One region of the Paenibacillus sp. FSL F4-0243 genome, then DNA from elsewhere that is predicted to be linked to it. Evidence: riboswitches for the same ligand, from Rfam matches in the RefSeq annotation. Region 1 holds a riboswitch; each other region holds the start of a gene.
The links. A riboswitch is a leader RNA that binds a small molecule or an ion and turns the genes downstream of it on or off. The one in region 1 is predicted to bind cyclic di-GMP.
Positions count from the first base shown of each region.

Region 1 (3,198 bases):
GTTTCTCCAGCGGAGACGGTAGCAATATTGCCTGTTGACCCTTATGTAGAAGCATCCTTTTTCGATACCATAGCTATGCTTGAGGGGACCATGCTGGAAAGTGGAGCAAATCTGGCACTAATGGGTGTTGTTCCTGAACATGCCTCAGAGAAATACGGATACATTATTCCTACCACCGAAGAGGCGGGGGAAAATGGTTTTATGAAGGTGAGTCACTTTCAAGAGAAACCAGACCGCATACAAGCAGAACAGCTCATCGAACAAAATGCCTTGTGGAATTGCGGAGTGTTTGCCTTCCGCTTAGGGTACTTGTTAGATATTTTGCAGCGTAAAGGGTTGCCTTTAGGATATGAAGAATTGCAGAAGCAGTATAAGCTATTGTCTTCCATCAGCTTTGATTATGAAGTGGTGGAGAAAGAAGAACATATTGTAGTACAGCCGTATGATGGATTCTGGAAGGATCTTGGAACGTGGAATACGCTGACAGAGGAAATGAGCAGCAAGCATGTAGGAAAAGGTTTTGTAACGGCGGATTCTGAGGGGACTTGCTTGATTAATGAGCTGGATATTCCGATTACGGTAATTGGTGCGAAGGATCTGATCATTGCGGCTAGCCCGGATGGGATTCTAGTTACCCATAAAGCTGAGAGCCCACGGATTAAAGAAGTGCTGAAGACCTTTGAACAAAGACCGATGTACGAGGAACGCCGCTGGGGCCATTACAAAGTTATTGATTATGTGAAATATGATGAAGGCAATGAAGTGCTGACCAAACGGATTTTTATATCCGAGGGGAATAATATCAGCTATCAATTACATCGCAAGCGTAGTGAAATTTGGACAATCGTCAGCGGCGAAGCAAGTATTGTGCTGAATGAGAAAAAACATAATGTGAAGGCTGGGGACGTGGTACGTATACCGGAAGGGACGAAGCACGCGATCCTTGCTTTGACGGATGTCGAGTTTATAGAGGTACAGACGGGTTCTGAATTAGTAGAAGAAGATAACATTCGTATTACTTTAGACTGGAATGATATAGAACTACAACAATTCATTTCATAGGTCTAACCTATCTATTTAACCAATCCAAAATTTCTTGAAACAGGTAAATTGACTCAATTATCAAAAAAAGTCATAAAAACACTAAATATATCATTAATTGTCGTCGATACTTACGGTAAGAGAGATTATTTCTCTTAAATTGAAAAGGCAAACCTATCGAAAGGTAGGGACGCAAAGCTATAGGGCCTTCGAAAGAGTGGCAGCCTGGCTACCGAAAGGGAGATTATTTTGAAAGCTTACCGTACGTATCGATTATTTGGCGCATTTCTGTCACTCGTCTTGTTTCTGACTGCACTTCCGCTTACTGTTGGAATTTCGCCGTCTGTTGTCATAGCTGCTTCAAATTCTGGAACGCCAGTTACCCCAGGAGCCTCACCTGAAGCCGTAAAGCTGCTTAACTATTTTTACTCGATCTCAGGAAAAGGTATTATTGCTGGTCAACATGACTATTTAGAAAGTCCAGATGAAATTAACAATATGCTGAAGGGAAGCAGCGGACAATATGCCGCTCTTCACGGTTATGAACTGGGCGCGATCAGCGGTCAGTCAGAAGGAACGATGGCCTGGCAGCGTCAAAATGTGGTGAACAGCGCGATCAACTGGAATAAAGCGGGCGGGATCGTAGCTATGACTTTTCATGCTAACCTGCCGGGCACCTCTTATGACTGGGATAATGTGAAAAAAACACTTAGTCAGAATGAGTTCGATAGTTACGTTACACCGGGTACCAAGCAATATAACAATCTGATCGCTGAGCTTGATAAGGTGGCAGTCTCCCTAAAAAGCTTGCGCGATGCCAATGTTCCGGTGCTTTGGAGACCCTATCATGAAATGAACGGGAACTGGTTCTGGTGGGGGAAGAAAAATAACTTTTCTAAACTTTGGAATATTATGTATGACCGTTTTGTTAACGTTCATAAATTAAATAATTTGTTATGGGTATGGAGTCCGAATGCTCCCAATGTTTGGTCAGATCCTTATGCGCTAACTTATCCAGGTGCTGATAAAGTAGATATTCTGGCAGCAGATATATACGAAAATGATTACCAGCAAAAATACTATGACAGCTTGTTGAGTCTAGCCGCAGGCAAACCGATTGCGATCGGGGAGAATGGTGAAATGCCTAATCTGGAGAAGCTTCAGCAATCACAAAGTAAATGGACGTATATGATGAGCTGGGGAAAAATGCTTTACGAGAATAACAGTGCAGATACAATTAAAACATTTATGAATAGCAACTATACCTTAACTAGAGATAAATTAAATACTAGTCTGGTACCGACACCTAGCGCTGCACCAGCGCCGGCACCTCCCGAAGAAGAGGGTGAGGCAGCAATTCCTCTTGTGAAGGGGCTTGCAGGAGAATATTACAACAACATACAGCTATCGGGAACAGCAGCTCTTACTAGAACTGATGCAATTATCGATTTCAATTGGCGGCAAGGATCGCCGGATGCCGCCCTCGGGATTGATCGTTTCTCCATACGTTGGAGCGGTAAAATTAAGCCATTATATGATGAGCAATATACATTTTACACTACCTCAGATGATGGCATCCGTGTGTGGGTGAATGGGCAATCCGTGATTGATAGTTGGACTAAGCAAAGTGGTACTGAGCGTAAGGGTAATATAACGCTGAAGGCTGGCCAGCTATACGATATCAAGGTGGAGTATTACGAAAATGAAGGCGATGCGAGAGTCCGCTTGATGTGGGAAAGTACTAGTCAAGCTAAAGAGACAGTTCCAGCAAGTGCACTTTATCTTCCGGATGTCTCCTGATTGATGAAAATTAAAGGTCGATCCTTAGTGGCTCTGCGTTATTGCAGAGCTACTAAGCTATAGTCCTCATTAGGTCAGAAGACGATTGTCCGATAACAGGTATGTTTATTTAGCACCTGTGGAGGCAGTACAGCTACCGAAAGGAGGATTTATTTGCGTAAATATTATAAGCAAAACAGATTGTTGTTTACTATATTACCGGTGTTTATTATTTTTTCCTTGCTGCCTTGGGGAGAGGTTAAGGGTCTTCCGAAGGCTATGAGTGTTTCTTCCGCTCTTCCTCCGGCTATACCAAGCAATCCATCAGCTTCTGAAGAAGCCAAGCAACTGCTGAGTAATTTGGTGAATCTACGTGGC
Region 1 covers NZ_CP150151.1:1,098,598-1,101,795, forward strand. The annotation lists gene NSS87_RS04775 (sugar phosphate nucleotidyltransferase) at 1-1,062, shown strand, start outside; cyclic di-GMP riboswitch class I at 1,199-1,278, shown strand; gene NSS87_RS04780 (glycosyl hydrolase) at 1,291-2,841, shown strand; gene NSS87_RS04785 (glycosyl hydrolase) at 2,995-3,198, shown strand, end outside.

Region 2 (3,198 bases), 380 kb from region 1:
CGCTCGACTTGCATGTATTAGGCACGCCGCCAGCGTTCGTCCTGAGCCAGGATCAAACTCTCCAATTAGTATTGAAAAGAGCGATATGCTCATTTTGAAACATCTGACGAGAAAATTAATTCTCTAATTTTGGATATCACTTTCGTGATTTCCTACTCACTCGTTGTTCAGTTTTCAAAGATCAAGTTCTCGTTGGCGCCGTTCAATGTCTCAGCAGCAACTCTTATAATATATCATGTTGTTCTCAGTAATGCAAGCTTTATTTTTCGAAAGCCATTTATATAACTCTCTCAAACATTGCCTGTACGCTGTCTAACAACGCTTAACTATAATAACCTATCTATTCATAGAAAAGCAACCCCTAATAGAAAAATAAACAACTAGCTTAATAATTAAGCTGGTTGTTTATTTAATAGAGTTATGAATCTAGCGATGCAAATTAATAGTATTTTGCTGCAGTATACTTACTTGAAGCCTTAATAAAATCCGTATTCTTCTTACTCTTCGCTGACGATGCATCTACCGTTGTATCAATAGTAACCCATTTCCCATCCATCAACACTTCATTCCATGCATGGTATTGCGTAACGTAGCTAGTATTCCCCATCACCAATTTAGCAGGCACATCTACACTACGCAGCATTGCGGCAAAAAGAGAAGCATAGTCATAGCAGATTCCTTTTTTAGTATTCAAAGTGTTGTTAATGTTCGGAATGTAATCTGTTGTTACATTATTAGCAAGAGAATAATCGTATTGTACATTAGCAACTATATAGTTATAGATTGCCTTAACTTTCTCTTCATCTGTTGTTTTGCCTTTTGTAAGCTCTTTTGCCTTAAGGATCGCTTTATCAGAAGAACTCCATTTCACATTCTGTACGGAGCCCAAATATACGGAATTCGAGTCACTCATGGTTACGTCTACTACTTCGGAATATAACGCTTTGTATTTATTGCCGGTTGTGTTCTCAAGAACAGAAACCTTATAAGTACCATTACCTTGTTGTAAAGGGAAGTCCTCAGCTTGTCCAGAAGCATATAAGTTATATGTATAGCTGCTGTTGTCTTTAGTGATCATGAGTTTGATTCTTTTATCTTTCGGAATATCATAGTTAATTCCAATAACACCTTGAGCCACTTTCGATGTAATCAACCAGCTTGCATCTACACTTGCGGCTTGAGCTGTGCTTACCGGAACCGCAGTAATCAGTACGAACAGCGCCACCATCATAAAATAAACCTTTTTCACGGATAAAACCCCTTTCGGTAGCTGGCTGCCATCCTTTCGGGAAGGCCCTTTAGCTTTGCGTCCCTACCTTTCGATAGGTTTGCCGTTATCGTATAAGCTCTATCTGTTCTAATTTCACTAGACAAATTAAGAGAATCAGTCCAAGTAGAAATATGAATCTAAGATTCTTATATATTTTATAAAAACAAAAAAAGCCTCTTCATTCGGTAACTGGCTGCCATCCTTACGGGAAGGCCCTTTAGCTTTGCGTCCCTACCTTTCGATAGGTTTGCCGTTTATCGTGTTTAGCTTTTATAGTCTTATACTACCATATTTATCCTCGTAAACAAGAACAAAATTGCTAGATTTACTATTATTTTATAGTTATTTCTCTGTATTTGAATTCTCTTGTTATTTCTCGTCAACGATTAGGAAAGCTTGGCATGAACAATCAAACGATGTGTAGGATCTACTAGTGGGTCACACGTAATTAGAGTAAGAATTTTATCTTTGTTATTCCCGTCTAGAACAGACACATCACTAGGAAGTACAACAGAAATATCATAAACCTCGTAATTATAGGTCTGATCGCTAGTCTTTACCGAAATCGTATCCCCAATCACAACCTCATTCAATCTGTTAAACAATCTGCCCGTAGTTCTAGCTCTATGTGCAGCTATTGCGGCGTTCCCTATTTCTCCTATTGGAGTTGTTTCTTTCATATGGGCCGCCGCATGCTTCATATTCGCTTTAGTAGCCCCTTCTAATACTGGCAGCTTCAGATCGATCTTATCGATCTCAATTAATGCGATAACTTTGCCACCCACTTCAATTTCCGGTTCCGGCTTTTCTGTTTCTTGCGGCTGTGCTTGTGCATCTAAAGCTGATTCCTCAGCTAGTAGCTGAGTGACCTCGGCATATCTGCTCTTTAGATCAGGTGGTGGAGTACTTTCACTGGTGCTCAGTTCAGCTGATTCTAATAGCTTATCCTGCTGCCAGTCGTTATACCATTCGTTAGCTTTTGGATAGAGCATGATAAGGATCCCCGCCAGTATGAGCACATACGAGAATTTACGCATGATTTTCACCTCCGTAGATTGGTTCTACTGAACTTTAGAATACCCATTTACGACTTCCGAAGAAGTTAATGATCACCGTCACAAACGTTACTAATACCTTAGAGATCAACACTTGAATGCCTAGTTTGTCAGTCAACAGATGCATTAGCAACAGCGATATTCCGAGTACTACCAGATTCAGTACGATAAACTTCAGCAACTGCGTCTTATCAAAACCCTCTTTATTACCACGATCACGATCCTTGAAGGTTACTTTTTTATTCAAAATAAAGCTGTTCGCTGTCCCTGCACTATAAGAAATCACCTGTGCCAACGCATATACCATCCCAAGTGAGTTCAGTAATGTGAAGATTACGAAATCAATGAGGGTATTTACCAGACCTACAGCATTAAATTTGAGAAACTGTATGAAAGCAGTCCGAAAGTTCTTATCTGACATCTTTGTAATCCTTCCGGCGATCCACTTCTTCTTCGTTACGATATCCTATGGTCTCACTGACAATATACAACGGTCTATCCTTAGACTCGTCATAAATCCGTCCAATATACTCACCGATTACACCTAGCAGCATCAGAACGATACCGTTAAAGAGCAAATTGACCCCTACAATGGAAGCCCAACCTGGAACCGTCCATGAGGTGAAAAAAATTCTTTGAAACAATACGAAGAATAAATAGAGAAAGCTCGAGAAGGAAAGAAAGAATCCGACATACGTAGCAATCTTAAGTGGCTTATGCGAAAAGGAAGTGATCCCATCCAGCGCAAAACGAATCATTTTCTTAAGAGGATACTTAGTTTCTCCTGCAAATCGTTCTTCCCGCTCATATTCCACCATCGTCTGCTTGAAGCCGACCCAGCTCACTAAACCTCTGACATACCGGTTTTTTTCC
Region 2 covers NZ_CP150151.1:718,529-721,726, reverse strand. The annotation lists rRNA gene NSS87_RS03210 (16S ribosomal RNA) at 1-68, opposite strand, end outside; gene NSS87_RS03205 (transglutaminase-like domain-containing protein) at 440-1,249, opposite strand; cyclic di-GMP riboswitch class I at 1,263-1,343, opposite strand; cyclic di-GMP riboswitch class I at 1,452-1,532, opposite strand; gene NSS87_RS03200 (class D sortase) at 1,657-2,307, opposite strand; gene NSS87_RS03195 (GtrA family protein) at 2,342-2,746, opposite strand; gene NSS87_RS03190 (glycosyltransferase family 2 protein) at 2,736-3,198, opposite strand, start outside.
Region 2: another riboswitch for cyclic di-GMP. It lies ahead of NSS87_RS03205 (transglutaminase-like domain-containing protein); the one in region 1 lies ahead of NSS87_RS04780 (glycosyl hydrolase).

Region 3 (3,198 bases), 1.4 Mb from region 1:
TCCCCCTATCAATCATTAAAAAGAATAGTAATTCTCAAAAATGTAAATTTACACCTAACCTATAATACCTTTTCAATATAATAGTTACAACATGATATTTCATACACTATTAAATTAATTCAGATTATTAATCACATAAATAGCATGTACTAAAATCCTAATAATTGGTAGGTCAATTTTATATTTATTTATTTTTTACATATCTCACTTCCTGTTGGCTACTGTCATGAATGGAGTAAAAAGCGCTGTTCTACTGAACAGCGCTTTTTACTCCATATGAAAACGACCTTATTATTCTAGTTCGGCGGGCTTTACAATGGTTGTACCTTTGTTATTCTTGGAATACTTAGCTTCGATTTTCGTGTTGTATGTATCCTTTTCTCCATCACTTATCAGCACATAACTCAGATCGACTGTCAGTTTTTCCGTCTGCCAGGTCTTAGTATTGACGAATAATTTCCACGTTACGCTTTTGGGTTGAACTGTCTCACCATCCCAGAGGTTCTCCTGGTCATAGAGTTTGATTATTCCCTTAGCTGCTGTCGGATCGGTTACCGTGAACTGCAGGACGGTCTGAGCACCAGCAGTGCTGACTTTCATAGATTTTTTATAATTTTTTACCGAATCAAGCATGGAAACAGGATCGTATTGACCTTTGGAGTAAAAAGAATCCCACTCCATCTTCTCCAGTCCAATCCAATACTGCGCATCAGGATCGATTGGCTCACCGTCATCGTCGTAACCTTCATCTTCAGATTCATCGATCAGTTCACTTCCGTCTACAAGATAGTAAAACTCCTTGTCATTGGCATATAGACTGTACGTTGTTTCTAAAAGACTACTATCAACGGTGCCGGCTGCAGCAAAATTCGGCAGTCGATTAATATCCAGCTTCAGTGTGTTAGTGTTGCTGATACGTACCCCACCGCTCTGAATATCCTGTTTTTTGATCACATCTAAGTGAAAATTCTTTATTGCTTTAGAGGCTGCCGTTACTTTGCTAATCATTTGATCCGCGGTTACTGCTGTTGTGGTAGCGGCAGACACGACTTCAGGATTAGACATCCATCCGATCGTTCCGGACAGCAATAAAGCACCTACTGCCAAACTAGTGCCTATTGTTTTGAAAAAACTGTTCATGTACTTCCCCTTTCGGCCCCTTGCGATAATGTAACGCCGTATAGGTCGAAATAATAAAAGAGCTCAAAATTGACTACATATTCTTAGAGCTATCCTTTATGCATCATAAGACATCCCTATGGCGGCCTGGCGATCATTTCCTTCTGTAGAAAGGCTTTAGACCCATGGCTTTGTGTCATCATCTTTCGATGATTTTACCTTTAACGCGGACATTCAATTAGTTTTAATTAGCTTACGGACGCATGTCCCACCGCTAATTTTATCATGGTTATAATTACCTGTAAACGACTTATCTTCCATTCAAATTCGCTATGATGCTCAGAAGAAATACTTCACTCAAAATGAAAAATGAACGATTACATACGCTTATAAGTCTTATTAATGAGAACAGCAAAGACAGGGGGTGCAGCAAAATGTGTGACCGAGAAATTTTCGAGCTCTATAAAGAACAAGTATATTATTTTTGTTACTACTTAATGAAAAATCAGGCAGATGCAGAGGATATTTGCCAAGAGGTATTTGTAAAGGTTATCTTAGCGGATAAGTCTAAGGTAAGAAACTTGAAATCTTGGATTTTACGAATTGCTTCGAATGAGTGCAACAGTGTGATTAAAAGGCGTAAGACAGGGTGGATGAAAGAAGTACGTAATTATTTACTATCCAGGTCTGAGGAATCAAACCCTGTAGAAAAACGGTTGGATCGACAGGAAACTAAAAAAGAATTACAAGGGTTATACAGTCAGCTTCCCGACAAAATCAGAATGGTAGTAGTCCTTCGTTTTATAAACGAATTGACTGTACCCGAGATCTCTAAAGTTATGAGCATACCCGAAGGAACTGTAAAATCCAGACTGAACAAGGGACTTAAAATACTAAATAGAATGGGTGGAACCCAACTAAAGGAGCTGAATAGTAATGAGTCTCTATATTGAAAAAGATAAACATATTCCCCGACCGGATTATGATTTGATGTGGACTGCCATAGAACAAGAAGCATATACACGTCAAAGAAATCTGCATTCCTCCCAGAATACTCCTAGGTCTAATAAAAAGGTTATTCCTATCAGTATTGTCTTCTCTTGCCTCTTACTTGTAGCCATTCCTGTATTCGCTAGTATGACGATTAATTGGGATAAAATTGGTGGTCGAAGTGTGAGCAATGCATTAAATAATGGCATCGGTCAACAGTATAATCTTCAAACTTCCAGTTCAGGAGTAACAATGAATTTGAACGGTGTTGTAACTGATGGAGAAAAAATGAAAATGCTGTTATCACTTGATACTAAATCTGATCTATCCCAATATACTGGATTTGCTACAGAGAAAAACATCATGACTAGTGAGTCCGGTGCCAAGGCAAAGGTATACGGTTATTTAGAATACGATCCTGAAAGCCAGAAACTCATTGGAGTATATGAGACACCTGATACATTAAAGGATGATAAAAAGGACTACAGGTTTGAAGCACGGAATCTCATTTTTTACAGTGATCGGAATATTCCCTTACAATCTAATCATCAAGCAGGAGATACAATTGATACGGGAGTTAAGCAATACCCAAGCATTCAAATCGAATCCGTTCGACAAGTTTCCAATCAAACCATTATCCGTTACAAAGTCGCTGCATCACCATCTGACTTAGGACGGGGTAACCCACATTTGGTAGTTAGTACTGCAGGTCAAGAGAATGAGGCAATTCCAACCATCATGCCTAACGAAGGATCGGATTTATTTATTGAACAGGTTTTCAATATAACTGAATCAGATTGGAAGGAAGCTAGTCTTCATTTTAGTTACATTGAAGAAGCGAAACGAATTTCAGGTACGTGGAAGTTCGATTTTAAAGCAGATGGACAAAAAGCAAGTGAGGCGATTTACACTAAGAAACTGTATAACAGTCCTGAATTTCAAGAAAAGACCGGTATAACCTTAGATCAGCTAGTGGTTACCCCTTTGGATATCCAAATTCTAATAGATGAAAATGATTCGCTTAATAAAGGAATTGTCCACTATAATACCGCTCAGTTGGTTATAGGTGATAAAACAATCACTGGGGGT
Region 3 covers NZ_CP150151.1:2,465,083-2,468,280, reverse strand. The annotation lists gene NSS87_RS10755 (DUF6612 family protein) at 292-1,140, opposite strand; cyclic di-GMP riboswitch class I at 1,258-1,349, opposite strand; gene NSS87_RS10750 (RNA polymerase sigma factor) at 1,554-2,072, shown strand; gene NSS87_RS10745 (DUF4179 domain-containing protein) at 2,056-3,198, shown strand, end outside.
Region 3: another riboswitch for cyclic di-GMP. It lies ahead of NSS87_RS10755 (DUF6612 family protein); the one in region 1 lies ahead of NSS87_RS04780 (glycosyl hydrolase).

Region 4 (3,198 bases), 160 kb from region 1:
AATGAAGAGCAGACATGTACGAGTGCTTTTATGCGGATGTGTAAGGCTGAAAATTTAGATATTCGGATGGATCATTGCGGAAATGTGATCGCTAGAAGGAATGGGAAGATAGAAGGGCTCCCACCCGTTGTAATGGGCTCTCACTTGGATACGGTATACCAAGGTGGGAAGTACGATGGGGTAGTAGGTGTAACGGCTGCTTTGGAAGTGATCAAACGTCTAAACGAAAAAGGGATTGAAACGGATCATCCGATCGAAATCATCTCATTTGCCTGTGAAGAATCCTCGCGTTTTGGGATTTCAACAGTAGGCAGTAAAGTAATGTCAGGGTTATTTCAGAAGGAGAAATATAGATCTTTGAAGGACAAAGACGGTATTACCATGGAAAAGGCATTTTCGCTATGTGCACTGGATTATAACAATATTGATCAGGCGAGTAGAGAGAATGAAGAATTAAAAGCGTTTTTTGAATTACATATTGAGCAAGGTCCTGTCTTAATAAACAATAATAAAAGAATTGGAATTGTGACTGGAATTGCTGCACCCGTGAGGCTTCATATTCAAATATCAGGGAAGGCATCCCACTCTGGAACGACACCTATGAATATGAGAAAAGATGCTTTTCTGGGTGCCTCAGAAATAGCACTTGAGCTTGAGAAAGCAGCCAAACTCGAACAAGAATTTGGAACGGTTGCGACGCTAGGGGTGATAGATATCTTGAATGGCGCTATGAACGTGGTTCCGGGAGAGGTAGAAATTAAAATTGATATCAGATCTACTTCAGTGGCATCCAGGCAACGTGTGTTAGACCATTTGTATCAAACAATATCCTTAGTACAAGAAAATAGACAACTTGTAATTGAGAGTACGGAAATTATTTCGGAGGAACCCGTCCTATTATCTGATGAGATCAGTCAGGTTCTAGAATCGATTTGTGAAGAGAAAGGGATATCGAGTCAACGGATGATCAGTGGTGCAGGGCATGATGCCATGAACATGAACAAACTTTGCCCAGTAGGGCTTATCTTTGTTCCTTCTGTAGATGGACTTAGTCATCATCCCAATGAATATACAGACTTGGATGATATCATTATGGGGATTGATATTTTGGAAGAAGCTGTTCTTCGTTATGCGTGTGTAAGACAAACATAGTTCGTGTTGAGAAATAAGTCCCAATGTGACATATTTAAATGTTACATTGGGCTTTAGTATCTAATTTTATAATTGTTCGCAGAATTGTTGCTTTACATTAATAAATATTATATTAAAGTTAACATTGATATTTGTGAAAATTTTCCCATGGAAAAATTAAAATTTACTACGGAAATAGGTCTTTTGGAGGCAACCTATTATTAATAGAGTATTTATGACTAATAATAGTTAAAACAGAATATTGGTAAACCTATTGAAAAGTAGGGACACAAAGCCATAGGGTCTAAATCTACATATAGATATGACAGCCGGTTGCATGCAGTTGGAGTTTCTTGATCTTATTTTTTGATGCATATGCAGCCGTTATCATTCTGATAGCGGCTTTTTTTAATTCGTTTTCTAATAAAAACGTAATAAATCGGAAAAAGGATGATAGTACATGGATCAAACACAACCATTGAGAGTATGGAGAATGATAGGCCTCGTCATAATGGCAACGTTGATATTTTGGGGGTGCTCTTACTATTTCATAAAATGGACTGCTAACTCTTATGAGCAAGAAGCGGTTGCTGCTACATCAGAAGCTACGATACATGCGAGTAGATCGATTGGAAATATGATACATGGTGGATTAGATTCATTAGATGGAATTGCTGATTCTATTTCGGAAATCAATTATATGGACTGGGATAAGACCAAAAAATATCTGCATCACTTTGATAAAAAATATAATTTTATTCGAATTAGCATCAACAGCCCAGATGGTAAAGCTTACGCATCAGATGGGACAATGTTTGATGTATCAGATGAAGTAGGATTCCAAAAAGCTCTTCAGGGTATTAGCAGTATTTCTGATCCATTCTTAGATAAGATCTCCAATAAAGAAATTATCACGATCAATAGTCCACTTAAGTTTAAAGGTGAAGTGAAGGGTGCTTTATCTGCCAGCAAATATACACAGGATCTTTATGATGCTCTTGCAGTTTCCTTCTTTAAAGGTCATGGTTATTCTCAAATCATTGATCAAAAGGGACAAGTCATTATCAAATCGAAGAATCTCGAAGAGGATAAGTCAATTGATAACATATTCGAAAGTATAAGTATTGATTCTAGAAATAAGAAACAACTGCAAATCTTTAAAGAGAACATAACCGCAAAAAAATCTGGAGTAGGAATATTTTGGATTAACGGAGATAGCAAAATGGTTGGTTATTCTGGCATTCAGGGGGTTGAGGACTGGTATATTCTCTCCGTGATACCGAAAGATGTGATCATGGCCAAAGCGTCTCAAATGAGTCAGGCGACTTTTTTATTATGTGTAATCATGTTTGTCTTATTATTGATCATATTTGTTAACATTCTATTAAATAAGAGCAAAATTAGGAAACAGATGGAGAGGATTGCCTTTGAGGATGAGTTAACACATCTTCCTAGAACGAATAAATTTGTTATAGATGCTCAGTATTTACTTAAAGAGAAACAGAATACAAAGTTTGCTGTGTTGCAATTTGATATTGAACAATTTAAATACATAAATGAAATTGTCGGTTTTCATGAAGGAAATAGCATTTTGATTCAAGTGGCTAATAGCTTAACAGCAAACACATTAGACGAGGATGTCATTGGACGCTTAGGGGGTGATCGTTTTATTCTTTTCACTTCGTATGACAATAAGGCGGAATTATTCATCCGTATACAAGTACTTACTGAACAAATGAGCGACTATACGTTTGGAAATGAAGAAGGTTTTAGGCTAGTGATTAATTGTGGAATTTACTGTATAGATGATCGTCAGAGCGATATCCTCACATGTATTGACCGAGCAGGAATCGCTTGTAAGTCCATTAAAGGTGGATACAAGAGCTCATGCGCTTTCTTTGACGAACAATTGCTATTGCAGATACACGAAGAGCAAGACATCGTAAGAAAGATGGATGCTGCCATGACAAATGGTGAATTTATAGTATATTTACAACCGAAAATGGATCTGCGAGTGAACAGTTTTCATGGCGCTGAGGCATTGGTTCGATGGAATGATCCTCAGAA
Region 4 covers NZ_CP150151.1:1,255,122-1,258,319, forward strand. The annotation lists gene NSS87_RS05610 (Zn-dependent hydrolase) at 1-1,152, shown strand, start outside; cyclic di-GMP riboswitch class I at 1,386-1,472, shown strand; gene NSS87_RS05615 (EAL domain-containing protein) at 1,592-3,198, shown strand, end outside.
Region 4: another riboswitch for cyclic di-GMP. It lies ahead of NSS87_RS05615 (EAL domain-containing protein); the one in region 1 lies ahead of NSS87_RS04780 (glycosyl hydrolase).